Regions from separate parts of the Mesorhizobium sp. P2_B11 genome, predicted to be linked through region 2. Evidence: riboswitches for the same ligand, from Rfam matches in the RefSeq annotation. Region 2 holds a riboswitch; each other region holds the start of a gene.
The links. Region 2 has a riboswitch for cobalamin ahead of AC1DYJ_RS10970 (CbtB domain-containing protein). Riboswitches for the same ligand answer to the same signal wherever they lie in the genome.
Positions count from the first base shown of each region.

Region 1: linked by a shared signal. The riboswitch ahead of AC1DYJ_RS24445 (DUF1636 family protein) and the one ahead of AC1DYJ_RS10970 (CbtB domain-containing protein) in region 2 are both predicted to bind cobalamin.
Region 3: linked by a shared signal. The riboswitch ahead of AC1DYJ_RS00180 (aromatic ring-hydroxylating oxygenase subunit alpha) and the one ahead of AC1DYJ_RS10970 (CbtB domain-containing protein) in region 2 are both predicted to bind cobalamin.

Region 1 is NZ_JBFUDF010000007.1:314,633-318,971, forward strand. Features, by position in the region: gene AC1DYJ_RS24440 (FAD-dependent monooxygenase) at 1-1,137, opposite strand, end outside; cobalamin riboswitch at 1,623-1,828, shown strand; gene AC1DYJ_RS24445 (DUF1636 family protein) at 1,922-2,311, shown strand; gene AC1DYJ_RS24450 (ABC transporter ATP-binding protein) at 2,308-3,096, shown strand; gene AC1DYJ_RS24455 (ABC transporter substrate-binding protein) at 3,135-4,082, shown strand; gene AC1DYJ_RS24460 (FecCD family ABC transporter permease) at 4,138-4,339, shown strand, end outside.
Region 2 is NZ_JBFUDF010000003.1:497,590-501,928, reverse strand. Features, by position in the region: gene cbiB (adenosylcobinamide-phosphate synthase CbiB) at 1-496, shown strand, start outside; gene cobO (cob(I)yrinic acid a,c-diamide adenosyltransferase) at 645-1,259, opposite strand; gene cobU (bifunctional adenosylcobinamide kinase/adenosylcobinamide-phosphate guanylyltransferase) at 1,260-1,772, opposite strand; gene AC1DYJ_RS10975 (CbtA family protein) at 1,765-2,571, opposite strand; gene AC1DYJ_RS10970 (CbtB domain-containing protein) at 2,587-2,766, opposite strand; cobalamin riboswitch at 2,803-2,997, opposite strand; gene AC1DYJ_RS10965 (gamma-glutamylcyclotransferase) at 3,065-3,757, opposite strand; gene AC1DYJ_RS10960 (aromatic ring-hydroxylating oxygenase subunit alpha) at 3,876-4,339, shown strand, end outside.
Region 3 is NZ_JBFUDF010000001.1:41,121-45,459, reverse strand. Features, by position in the region: gene AC1DYJ_RS00190 (FAD-binding oxidoreductase) at 1-402, shown strand, start outside; gene AC1DYJ_RS00185 (FAD-binding oxidoreductase) at 470-1,570, opposite strand; gene AC1DYJ_RS00180 (aromatic ring-hydroxylating oxygenase subunit alpha) at 1,593-2,840, opposite strand; cobalamin riboswitch at 2,959-3,160, opposite strand; gene AC1DYJ_RS00175 (DUF680 domain-containing protein) at 3,663-3,866, shown strand; gene AC1DYJ_RS00170 (DUF680 domain-containing protein) at 3,947-4,153, shown strand; gene AC1DYJ_RS00165 (DUF680 domain-containing protein) at 4,225-4,339, shown strand, end outside.

The DNA.
Region 1 (4,339 bases), on a different contig from region 2:
TCCAAAAGCAGTGCCGAGCGCCGCGCGCAAAACCTTCGGCATCAGATAGCGGCGGAACAGGCCGACCAGCCGCGAGCGGCTGGTGGCGACCCGAAACGCTTGGTCGGTGCTGTCGATCAGCTTGCGGGCAAAGGCGATGCGCTCCGGCTCGTAGCTGTCGAGCAGGCGCTGATCGGCACGGCCCTGCACCACGGCGGCGAGTTTCCAGGCGAGGTTGACCGCGTCACCCATGCCGGTGTTCATGCCCTGGCCGCCGGCCGGGCTGTGGATATGGCCGGCATCGCCGGCGAGGAAGACGCGGCCGACGCGGAAGCGGTCGGCGACGCGGTGATGGACGCGGTAGGTCGAGAACCAGTTGACCCTGTCGATCGCCACGCCGGTGTCGCGCTCGACATCGGCGCGGATCGCTTCGAAGGTGATCGTCTCGTCGGCCTCATGCGCCTTTGGCACGATGCCGATCAGGCGCAACGAGCCTGACTGCCGCACAGGCATGACGATGGCAAAGCCATAGGCGCTGATGACCGTGTCCATGCCGTTGCGGGTGACGTCGCCGCGGCCGTCGACGTCGGCGACATAGAAGGCCTGCTCGTAAGTACCGCCGGGAAAGCCGATGTTAAGCCCGTGGCGCACCGCGCTGCGGGCGCCATCGCAGCCCGCGAGATAGGCGGCGCTGACCGTCTCGTCCGTACCATTCTTGCGCAAGGTGGCGACGACCGCATTGCCCTTGTCCTCGAAGGCGACAAGCTCGGTGTTGCGCTCGACCTGAACGCCGGCGCGCTCCAGATGCGCAATCAGCACGCGCTCGTGAACATCCTGCGGCAGGGCGAAGGCGAACGGGTAAGGGCTGATGCCGCGGCCGAAATCGGCCAGCGGCAGTTTTGCGGCAATGCCGGCCGGCGTGTGCACGGTCAGCTGTTCGATCTTCACGCCAGCGGCGATCACGTCGTCGACGATGCCGATCTGGCGGTGGAATTCCAGCGTGCGGGCCTGGACGGCCAGCGCCCGCGATGTCTCGCCGGGACCGGCGTCTTTGTCGAAGAGGCGGACCGGAACACCGAGACGGGTGAGCCAAAGCGCAAGCGTCAGGCCGGTCGGACCGGCGCCGGCAATAAGGACTTTTGGTTGAGCCGTGCTCATTTTGTTTCTCCCTCAAGAGTGCGGACTTTTTCATGTTCGCGCAAGCGGCTGTCGCCGAAACGGCGGCAACGATCCTGGCTGGGAGAGGGGGCGTTTTTGGCGCAAATCGAAGTCAGTCCGCCCGTTTCACCAGCACGCTTTCATTCGGCGTTTCGGCGGCTGAAATCCCGATCGGTTTCTGAAAATTTTCCGATGTTTTGGCGACCGGCCTTGACGAAGGCGGCTTGTTGACGGGGCGGCTTCGCTCCGAAGCCTGGGACCAGATGGCGAAGCCGCGGCTCAGCAGGCCGCCGCCGAAACGTCTGTCTTGCGGACCCGCATGGATCCGCGAGCCAAAAAGGTCGCAGCACGTTCGGCGCTCGCAACAGCGCGGCGGCTTGACAGGGCAGCGGGATACCCTTTAGTTGTTATGATATTACATAACCAACCGATGCAAAGTGGAGCAACCGTCACAGAAATTCATTGCGGCGCGACCGATGGAAAACTACGCTGCGCCTCGTGATGGTCCCCGCGCCGAAAGGTCAGGGGTGAAAAGGGAACACGGTGAAATCCGCAAGGGTCGAAGCCGTGGCTGCCCCCGCAACTGTAAGCGGCGAGCAAAATCCGACAAGCCACTGGCCGGCAAGGCTGGGAAGGCAGGATGGCGCTAGGACCCGCGAGCCAGGAGACCTGCCATCTCAATGAGTTGACCGGACGGGGTGTGCCGGGAGGAGACGTGGACGTCGGTCTTGTCGGCCGGCTGCCCGACCTGCCTTCCGTCGCCTATTGAGAAAGTGACGGAACGTTGGACGCCGACATCCACCGCATCATCGTGTGCACGCTCTGCCGCGATCTCGTGACCGGGGTCAGATCGGGCGAGGGCCTCTGCGCGGATCTGCGCGCCCGACTCGCGGCTCACTATGAACCGGCGGTTGCCCAGGGCTTTTCGGTTGTGGGCGTGGCCTGCATGGCAGGCTGCTCGCGGCCGCTGACGGTCGGCTTCCAGGCGCCCGGCAAGGCCGCCTATGTCTTCGGCTCCATCGACGCGCGGGCCGATGCCGGCCACCTCGTGCGGTTTGCAAAACTCTATGCCTCGCTCGCCGACGGCTGGTGCAATTCCGGGCAGCGCCCGGCCAGGCTGGCGGGCAAGACACTCGCCCGCATTCCGGGTTGTCCGACAACAGGCAAACCATGACCGCGCCGCTTCTCGAAGCCCATAGACTGACCGCGACCACTAACGACCGGTTGCTGGTGGATGGCGTCAGCCTCTCGGTGGCGGCGGGCGATCGCCTTGCCATCATCGGCCCCAATGGCGCCGGCAAGACGACGCTGTTGCGCATGCTGTGTGGCACGCTGCGGCCGAGCGCGGGCGAGGTGGCATTTCTCGGCCGCCGCCTGGACAGGATTTCAACCGCCGAGCGCGCGCTGCACATGGCCGTCGTCGGCCAGACGGACCAGCCGGATCCCCGGCTCGGCGTGATCGATTATGTCGAGCTCGGCCGGGTTCCGCATGCCGGCCTGCGACGCCCGCACGAAGACCGCGACATCGTCGTCGACGCCCTGCGCCGGACCGGGCTCTTGCCGCTCGCCGGCCGTACCATCGGCTCGCTGTCGGGCGGCGAACGCCAGCGCGCGCAATTGGCCCGCGCCATCGCCCAGCAGCCGCGCATCCTGTTCCTCGACGAGCCGACCAATCACCTCGATCCACGCGCCCGCGGCGAGCTGCTCGACCTGGTCGCCGGCTTCGGCATGACGGTGGTGGCCGTGCTGCACGATCTGTCGCTGGTCGCACCCTTCGCCACTCGGGTCGCCGTGATGAACGAGGCGCGCCTGCACGCCCTGGCCGGGCCGCGCGAGGCGCTGACCCAGCACCTCATCCGCGACATCTTCGGTATCGACGTCCTGTGGCTGCGCCATCCCACAGAAGACCGCGAACTCACCGTCTTCGAAGTTCCCAACCGTGTCTCGTCGCCATTCTGAACCAACCCATTGCAAAATCATCCAAGGAGCACCGCCCCGTGAAACGCCTCGTTCTGTCGCTTGCCGCCTCGCTGTTTGCCTCCGCCGCCTTTGCCTTCCCGGTGACCGTCGACAGTTGCGGCAAGAAGCTGACCTTCGACGCGCCGCCCAAGCGCGCCGTCATCCACGATCTCAACATGGCCGAGATGGCGTTTGCGCTAAAACTGCAGCCTTCGATCGTCGGCCTGACCGGCATTACCGGCTGGTACAAGGTCGGCCCGGAATTCAAGGCCGAGCAGGGCTCGATCCCGGAACTGGCGCCAAAATATCCGACCATGGAAAACCTCGTCGCGGTCCAGCCCGATTTCTTCTTCGCCGGCTGGTACTATGGCATGGACCCTGGCGGCGCGGTGACGCCAGACACACTCGCCCCGCACGGCATCAAGACGCTGGTGCTGACCGAAAGCTGCGTCCACCTCGACAAGAACCGACCTGCCGCCTCGATGGACCTGCTCTATGGTGACGTCGAAAAGCTGGGCAGGATTTTTGGCAAGGAGGCTGACGCCGAGAAACTTGTCACCGGCTGGAAGGCGCAGCTCACCGCCATCACCGCCAAGGTCGGCGACCACAAGGGTACGCGGGTGTTTCTCTATGACTCCGGCGAAGACAAGCCGTTCACCGCCGGCAAGTTCGCCATCCCCAGCGCCATGATCACTGCCGCCGGCGGCGAAAACATCATGGCCGACATGAACACCAGCTGGGGCAACACCGATTGGGAAACAGTGGCGTCGCGCAACCCGCAATTCCTCATCCTGCTCGATTACCAGGATGGCGGCGGCTACAAGAAATTGCTCGACTTCCTGAAAGCGCACCCGGCGATGAAGGAGACCGATGCGGTCAAGAACGAGCGCTTCGTCGCGCTGCGCTATGCCGAGCTGACGCCCGGGCCGGCCAACATCGAGGCCATCGAAAAGATCGCCAAGGCGATGCATCCGGAAGCGTTCTGAGCGACATGCTTCAGCCGGAAATCTGAGCTTGCCGCACAAGACATTCGTACCGGTCATGCTGGCGGGAGCGGTGGCAGTCGCCGCTCTCGCTTTGCTGTCGATCGCCTATGGTTCGACGCTGATCCCGCTGGCCGATGTCGTTGCAGCGCTTGGCCGTGCCATCGGGCTTGGCGGGCACGACGTGTCCGGCCCGGTCGGCAAGATCGTCGTCGATCTCCGTCTGCCGCGCGCGATCCTGGCGATCTGTGTCGGCGCCG
Region 2 (4,339 bases):
ACCCGCCTTCTGGACGGGCGTCTGCGGGCTGGCCGGCGGCGTCGCCTACAAGGCCGCCAACACCGCCGATTCGATGATCGGCCACCGCACCCCGCGCCACGAGGCCTTCGGCCGGGCAGCCGCGCTTTTCGACGACTGGATCAACCTGCCAGCCTCCAGGCTGACCGCACTGTTGATCGTTGCCGCGGCCTTTCTCGTCCGCGACGCCGACCCACGCAATGCCTGGCAAGCGGTGCGGCGCGACGCCGGAAAACACCGCTCGCCCAATGCCGGCTGGCCGGAGGCGGCAATGGCGGGCGCACTTGGCCTGGCACTCGCCGGCCCGCGCAGCTATGGAGGCGTTGTCGTCGAGGATGCGTTCATGGGCGAAGGCGGCCGCCGCGAAGCCGAGAGCCTCGACATCAGGCGGGCACTGAAACTCTACCAGGTGGCGGACTATCTGCTGATTGGGCTGTTCGGGTTGCTGTCGGCGATTCTTATCGCTGTGACGTACTGAGCGGATTGCCGTCGCTGGCTCCCACCCTCCCCCTTCGTGGGGAGGGTCGGCGCGAAGCGCCTGGGTGGGGCCTGCGCCCTACGAGAACCCCCACCCCGATCCGCTTCGCGGATCGACCCTCCCCACAAGGGGGAGGGTAAGAGGCCGCTCAAAACTCAATCCCCTGCTGCGCCTTCACACCCGCAGAAAAATGGTGCTTGGTCACGCCCATCTCCGTCACAAGGTCTGCCGCCTCGACCAACCCCGGCTTGGCGTTGCGCCCGGTGACGACGACATGCAGGCCTTCGCGCCGCGCCTTCAGCGTCGCCACGACCTTGTCGAGGTCGAGATAGTCGTAGCGCAGCGCAATGTTCAGCTCATCGAGCACGACAAGGCTGATCGAGGGGTCGGCGATCAGTTCCAGCGCCTTGGCCCAGGCTGCCTCGGCCGCCGCGATGTCGCGTTTGAGATCCTGCGTTTCCCACGTAAATCCCTCGCCCATCGTGTGCCAGACGACGCGCTCGCCGAACGCCGCGAAGGCATCCTTTTCGCCGGTGTGCCATTTGCCCTTGATGAACTGGACGACGCCGACGCGCTTGCCGTAGCCGAGCATGCGCAGCGCCAGCCCGAAGGCAGCGGTGGTCTTGCCCTTGCCGGGCCCGGTGTTGACGATCAGCAGCCCCTTCTCGACCGTCTTTTCCGCAACCTCGGCATCCTGCACCGCCTTGCGCTTGGCCATCTTGGCGCGGTGGCGTTCCTCGTCTTTTGCGTCGATGTCGGTCATTTATTTCACCTTGAGCGGCAGCCCGGCCACCATCAATAGCACCGTATCGGCAATTGCCGCGACCTGCTGGTTGAGCCGGCCGGCTGCGTCGCGGAACCGGCGTGCGAGCGCATTGTCCGGCACGATGCCTTGCCCGACTTCGTTGGAGACCACGAACCACGGTCCGCGCGGTCGCGACAGCACATCGGCCAGCCGCAGGCATTCTGCGTCGAGTTCATGATCAGCCAACATATGATTGGTCAGCCACAGCGTCAGGCAGTCGACGAGCACCGGCTGGTTGTCGGGTAGTGCTTCGAGCGCGCCGGCGAGATCGAGCGGCGCATCGATGGTCGCCCAGCCTTCGCCGCGCCGCGACCTGTGCTGCGCGATGCGCTCACGCATCTCGTCGTCATAGGCTTCAGCGGTGGCGATATAGGCCCATGGCGGCGGCAGCGCCGTCGCCAGGGTTTCGGCATGCGCGCTCTTGCCGGAGCGCGCACCGCCGATGATGAAGGTCAAACTGCGATCAGGCAAAGCTGTCGCGCAGGCTGGTCGCCGTGCCGGTGAAGCGTCCGCGCACCACGCCGACAACCGCGCCGAGCACCAGCCAGAACACCAGATTGGTCACCGTAACCGCCACCACGAACTGATGGTGCAGGCCTTCGGGGATCGACGTTACGAAGCTGTCCGGCTGCGGCGCACCGACGATATGCGGCGCCACGATCAAGGCCACCGCAAGGATCGCCAGCGGCAGCGATTTGCGGAAGGCGATCAGGCCGAGACCGGCAGCGGTCGCCGCCACCGTTGCCCACCACCAGATCTGGCGTTGGGTGAGGTCGGCCACCGGCATGGCCGGCAGTTCCGGCGGCAGGCTGAGGCCCGGTGCGAGCGTGAACGCGGCAAAACCGGCCAGGCCCCAGAATATACCCTGGCGCCAGTTGCCGATGCCGCCGGCGAATTCGGAAACGGCCACCAGGACCAGCGCGAAACCGATGCCGGTGACGATATTGGCCAGCACGCTGAAGGCGAAGCGTTCAAAGCCGTCGGCCGGCGCCCAACCTTCATCCTCCGCCGGCGCGGCTGCTTCAGCCGGCGCGGGTGCTGCGCTGCTCATGGCATTTTCCGCAGGTGCTGGGGTGCTCATGGCATTGGTGTCCGCAGCGGCGGCGGGCGCTGCTGCATGCTCATGTTGATGGCCGCCGCCGGCCTGTTCGTAGACTTCCGCCTTCAGGATGAGCGGCACGGTCGCATAGGCCTGCAAGCAGGCGAGAACGACGCCGGCCACGAGCCCTGCGATCGCCGCGATAAACACGACGTTGCGAAACAGATTCATGATGTCAATTCCTCGTCAGTGGCAGGGAAACGCCATCGAATGGCGATAGTCGTGCGCGGCATTGTGGACCGCATCGATATGCGAGAAGCCGACAATGCCGATGACGAAAATGCCCAGAAACGCGCTCAGCACGAGCTGCGTGAAGCGCGACTGCGAGGAGACGGAAGCGCCGAGGGAGACGGAAGCGGTATTCATATCTTGTCCTTTCGCCCTCCACCCGAGGGCATCGAAGTCAGTTCCCTGTCGCCGGCAGGTCTCCTGGCTCACGGAATAACGCCCTTCCCCACCTTCCCGAAGAAAAATCCTCAGTGGCTTGGAGAGGACTACCGCACACAGTTGCGGGGGCAGCCACGGCATTGGGCAACAACTCAGCCCTCACCGCATTCCCTCTTGGTCCCTAATGGAACCGACGACATGCCTGACTATAGGCTGAAACAGCTGCATCCGGCAAACCAAATTCCGCCGGCCAACAGCGCGAATGCGCCATGCAGCATTACGGGTTCAAGGCGGAGATCCGCTCGGCGACCAGCCGCTGCAGCCGCCACAGATGGCGATCGTGAATGCCGCGCTCCTCCAGATTCTTCACCGTGTTGTAGAGATAGTCGGCGCCCGACCCCCAATGCCCACAGGATGTCGCCAGCCTGTCGACGACCTTCGCCTCGTCGAGCGGGCCGGAATAGGTCAGGCCGTTGCGGTTGATGACGAAAGCCAGCGCCCTGAGCGGACCGGCCTCGCTTGCAAGCTTCAGCATGCGCGGCCGGTAGCTTGTCGGCTTCAGCGTGACTTCGCGCCGGAACAGCTTGCCCAGCTGTTCTCGCCGGTTGTCGTCGGCCAGCCGGAAGGCGACGCCTTTGCACTGGCCACCACTGTCGAGCGCCATCATCAGGCCCGGGCTTTCCTTGGTGCCCCGCCAGCGCGTCATGTTCATACAAAAGGAACGGTGCCAGCCGCGCGCCAGGGCGACGCGGTCCTCGACATAATCGATTTCCGGCTTCCAGATCAGCGAGCCATAGCCGAACAGCCACAGCGGTTCGCTGTCAGGGAGCTCAGCCTGCAATTCGTCCAGCAGCGCGTCATAGTCGCTGTCATCGAGGTGCATCGCCTCGGGGTCGGGTCCGGCGTCGGCGATCTCGCGCCAGCAACGCGCGACCAGCTCCGGCGTAAGCGACATCTGTCGTGCGGCCAATTTTCCGAATCCCCTCAAGTCACGACATGATTATGCGCCGCGCCCGCAACCGGCAATGTCAGCCGTGATTGACAAACGATTTGCCGGGGTGTCGGCTGCACCATCCAGGGAGCCAGCCATGCAACCCAATCCGAGCCAGCGCGATCCCTACAATGGCCTGACCGAGCTTCAGCCGACGCTGCCGTCCTCGGCCTATTGGGACGCCGGCGCCTACCAGCGCGATCTCGACGCCATCTGGTACAAAAGCTGGCTGCTGGTCTGCCGCGAGGCCGACCTCGCCCAGCCTTTGGCGTTCAGGACATTTCGCGTCGGCACGCAGGAAATCGTCGTGCTGCGCGATGACACCGGGCAATTGCGCGCCTTCCACAACACCTGCCGGCATCGCGGCTCACAACTTTGCCAGGAGAGCGAGGGTCGGCTGAAGGCGCGGCTGATCACCTGCCCCTACCACGCCTGGTCCTATTCGCTGCGCGGCGATCTCGTGCGCGTGCCCTCGAAATCGCTGCCCGAGGGTTTCGACAAGGCCGACCACCCGCTTTTTCGCGTGGCGCTGTCGGTGTGGCGCGGCTTTGTCTTCGTCAA
Region 3 (4,339 bases), on a different contig from region 2:
GGCGGGCCGTTGCTCCTGGTCGGCGGCGGCTCCGGCGTGGTGCCGCTGATGGCGATGGTGCGTCACCGGGCCTTGCGCAAATCCACGGTGCCGGTCGCGCTGATGTTTTCGGTGCGGGTCTGGGACGAGGTGATCTTCCGCGACGAGCTGATCGGCCTCGACGACCGCCGCGACGGTTTCGACCTGGTGCTGACGCTGACGCGCGAGGCCGCACAGCGTCCGTCCGACTATTCAAGGCGCATCGACACGGCAATGGTCATGCAGGCGCTCACACGGCTGCCACAACCGCCGGCGCTTGCCTTCGTCTGCGGCTCGAACGCCTTCGTCTCGGCCGCCGCCCAGGCGCTGATCGACACCGGCATGTCTGCGGACATCATCCGCACCGAGCGGTACGGCGTCTAATGCATGTCGCCCAGAAGTGTGCAGCGGTTCTGGGACAACGACATGCATAAAAACAAAGCGGCGACGCTCAGGCCTCGATTTCGAGCGCCGACAGCGGTTTCGAGCAGCAGGCGAGAATGAAGCCGTCATCGATCTCGTGGTCGAGGATGCCGCCATTGTGGCTCATCTCGACATCGCCGGAGACCTTCTTCACCTTGCAGGTGCCGCACAGGCCGAACTCGCAGGCGGCCGGTATGCGCACGCCTGAGCTGCGCGCTGTCTGCAGCACAGTCTGCCCGGCGACGCAGTCGGCGTCGACCTCCGAAAGCGAGAAGCGGATCGGGGTCACAGCTTCGACAGGAACAGCAGTGCCGTCTTCGCCGGGTGAGGCAAACGGCGCCGGCACCTCCTCCACCGCGGGCGTGGCAAAGCTCTCCTGATGATATTTCGTCATGTCGAAGCCGGCGGCGTCCAGCATGCCGCGCACGGCGCGCATGAACGGATCGGGGCCGCAGCAGAAGATCTCGCGTTCGCGGAAATCGGGCGCCAGCAGCGGCAGCCGGATCGCGTCGATGCGGCCCATATGGCCGTACCAGCCTTCACGGCTCGAGCGTTCCTCGATCATGAAGCCGAGCGACAGGCCGGGCATATGGCCACCAAGCAGTTCAAGTTCCTTGCGGAAGATGATCTCTTCCGCGCGCCGCGCGCAGTTGACGAAGCCGACATCCGTCCATGGCGCACAGTCGTTCAGCCAGCGCAGCATCGACATCATCGGCGTCACGCCGGAGCCGGCCGAAATGAACAGATATTTGGCCGCGGGGTGGCTGTGCAACGAGAAGTCGCCGGCCGGTCCATAGGCCTTGACGTGGGAGCCGGGTACCAGGTTCTCGAACATCCAGCGTGTGCCGATGCTGCCGGCTTGCGCCTTCACCGTCACCGCGATCGAAAACGGCCGCGACGGCGACGACGACAGCGTGTAGGTGCGCATCAGCGGCCCGTCCGGTGTCGGCAGCTCCAGCGTCACGAACTGGCCCGGCTTGTAGCGGAACCAGGTCTGGTTGTCGGAGCGGAAGGTGAAGGTCTTGACGCCGGGCGCCTCGTCGCTGACGCCGATCACCTCCAGCACCTGCAGCCTGTCGTTCCATGGCGCCATCTGGTCGAGATGGCGATAGAGCCCAAGATCCGTCATCGCATTCATCCTTCAACCTCTCTTAGGCGACGCTGCGCAGCGCCGGCCGCCCGCCTTCGACAAGGCGCGGGCCAATGAAGGCCGCGTACCATTCGACGAACTGGATCACGCCGCCTTCATGCAGCTCCGAATAGGGGCCTGGCTCATAGGCCGGCGACAGGATGCCGAAGGCGTTTTCCTCGACGATGCGGCGGTCCTGGTCGTTGGTCTCGGTCCAGACATGGGTGAGCTCTTCAAGGTTGTAGTCGACACCCTCGACCGCATCCTTGTGCACCAGCCACTTGGTCGTCACCGCGGTTTCGGTGGCGCTAATCGGTAGCACACGGAAGGTGACGGCGTGGTCGCCGAGGATGTGGTTCCAGGTCGTCGGATAGTGGTACAGCAGCAAGGAGCCGATGCGGTCGGTCGCGACGCTGTCGGACAGGTTCTTCTTCACCGCCCGCTTGCCGGTCATCGTGTAGCTGACCGCATCGCGCAGGAGCGGCGCGCGGGTGGCGCGGTATTGTCCGGCAGGATCGATGCGGAATTTGCTCGGCAGGCCCGCCTCCTCGCATTTTGCCCAATGCGCCAGCATCTCCGGGTCGCTGTCGGCGCCCTGCACGCCGGTCACGGTCGGCGCTTCCGGGAAGGTCTTGCAAAGCTCGGGATGATTGCCGGCGCAGTGATAGCACTCGCGGTTGTTTTCCCAGACCAGCTTCCAATTGCCCTTCTCGATGATCGTGCTCTCGAAGGCGACCTTGGCTTCGCTAAGCCGGTGCGGCTTGAGGTACGGTTCGATCATGGCGCGCATCGGCGCGAAGTCTGCGGGTTCTTTCGCCAGGCAGATGAAGATGTAGCCGGCCACACTTTCGCAGGCGACCGGCTTCAGGCCGAACTGGCTCTTGTCGAAACCCTCGGCCATCTGGCGGGCGAACAGCAGGCGGCCATCGAGTTCGTAGGTCCACTGGTGATAGGGACAGACGAGCTTTGCCGCCGTACCTTTCTCGGTGTTGCAGACGCGGCTGCCGCGATGGCGGCAGGAATTGTGAAAGGCGTTGATGTTGCCCTTCTGGTCGCGGACCAGCACCACCGGATAGTCGCCGATCTGCACGGTGATATAGCTGCCGGGCTTCGGCAGTTCGCAATCATGGCCGATGAACAGCCAGTCGCGATACCAGATCAGCTCCATGTCGAGCTTGAAGTAGTCCGGGTCGGTGTAGAAGGGCTGTTCGAGCGAAAAGCCTTGCTTGCGGCCGTTCAAGAGCCTCAGCATGTCGTTGCGCGCATCCATAGTTCTGTCCTCGTGGTTTAAGGACTGAACTTGGTGGTGATGGAGGAAGGATCGGCCGCAGGCCGGCGGTGACGCCGGACATGCACTATCCACCTCTTGACCGCCCACCGCGATCAGTCGAGTTCAAGCATCTCGGGCTGGTTTCCGGGCTCTGGAGTTGTCCTTGCGGACCATCGCGACACCTTCCCAGGCTATTGCCCAGTGGTCTCCCGTTGCGACTTGGACTCCACCACCGTTGCGGGGGCAGCGCCGGATTCTGACCGGCTTCCCAATTCTCCGCTGCGTCGTCACGAAGCGGCACCTGAGATGTGATCATCTAATCACGGCAGCGATCGCGACATCGGCATGAATGCGACATCGTCTCCATGCGGCGCGACACGCGCGACAAACGCGGGCGGCCGACGATTGTGGGGCTGACGGCGCTGTTTTCGGGACAGATCGCGGCCATCGCAAATCACCTCGAATCAGACTGTCGACCAACGAAAAAACCGTCAACAGTATCGAAAAGTGACTATTAGCAGTTTCTAAAATCGAACCGAACGGTTCGTTTCTGTTGACAATGCGTGCAGGACGGTGTGAACGCTGACGCCCGGACACACTCAGTGAGCCGAATGGCGCTTTCACATAAACCTTTGTATTATTTACATAAAATAAGATGATAGGCATGCTTATGAAAATTACAAGAGGCGAAGTTGCGGCCTGGTTGGAACAACTTCGTGATTGGAAACCAGCCTACGGCTTTCCCACATCGGGGCTGTCCGAACGACGCGAATTCCTCCCAGGACACGCCGCTAGACGGACAGCAAAACTGGAGTACCAAAAATGAAAAAGATCATCCTCACTGCCGCCGCCGTTTTGGCCATCACCGGCAGCGCCTTCGCTGGTGGCGACAATTATGGTTCCAATGGTGCGAACCAGCCCGCTGCCGCGGTTGACAGCTCGTATACGGCTTCCATTCAGAAGTCGGCGCCCGCTGACAAGCAGCCCATCGTTCAGGGCAGCGACCGCAACCTCTTCGGCCGTTAACAGCTGATCCCGATCCAAACAACAGAGTCGCGGCACGTCCGTCGCTCTTGGGATCTCGAAGATATTCAGGAGTATTTAAAATGAAAAAGATCATCCTTGCTGCCGCCGCCGTTCTGGCAGTTTCCGGCAGCGCTTTCGCCGCCAGCGACAACTATGGTTCGAATGGCGCCAACCAGCCCGCGGTTACGTCGACCGACAATAGCCACACCGCTTCGGTTGAGAAGTCGGTTCCGGCCGAGCAGGTCCCAGCTCAGAGTTCCAACCGCGACCTCTACGGCAACCGCTAACAGCCGATCCCCAGCATGTGGCGGATTTGTCCGTCACTGCTGGCGACATCGCAAAATTCAGGAGACTTGAAATGAAGAAGATCATTCTTGCCACCGCAGCCCTTCTGGCTGTTTCGAGCGCTGCCTTCGCGGCCAGCGACCATTACGGCTCCAACGAAGCCAACCAGCCGGCCGCTACCTCGGTCG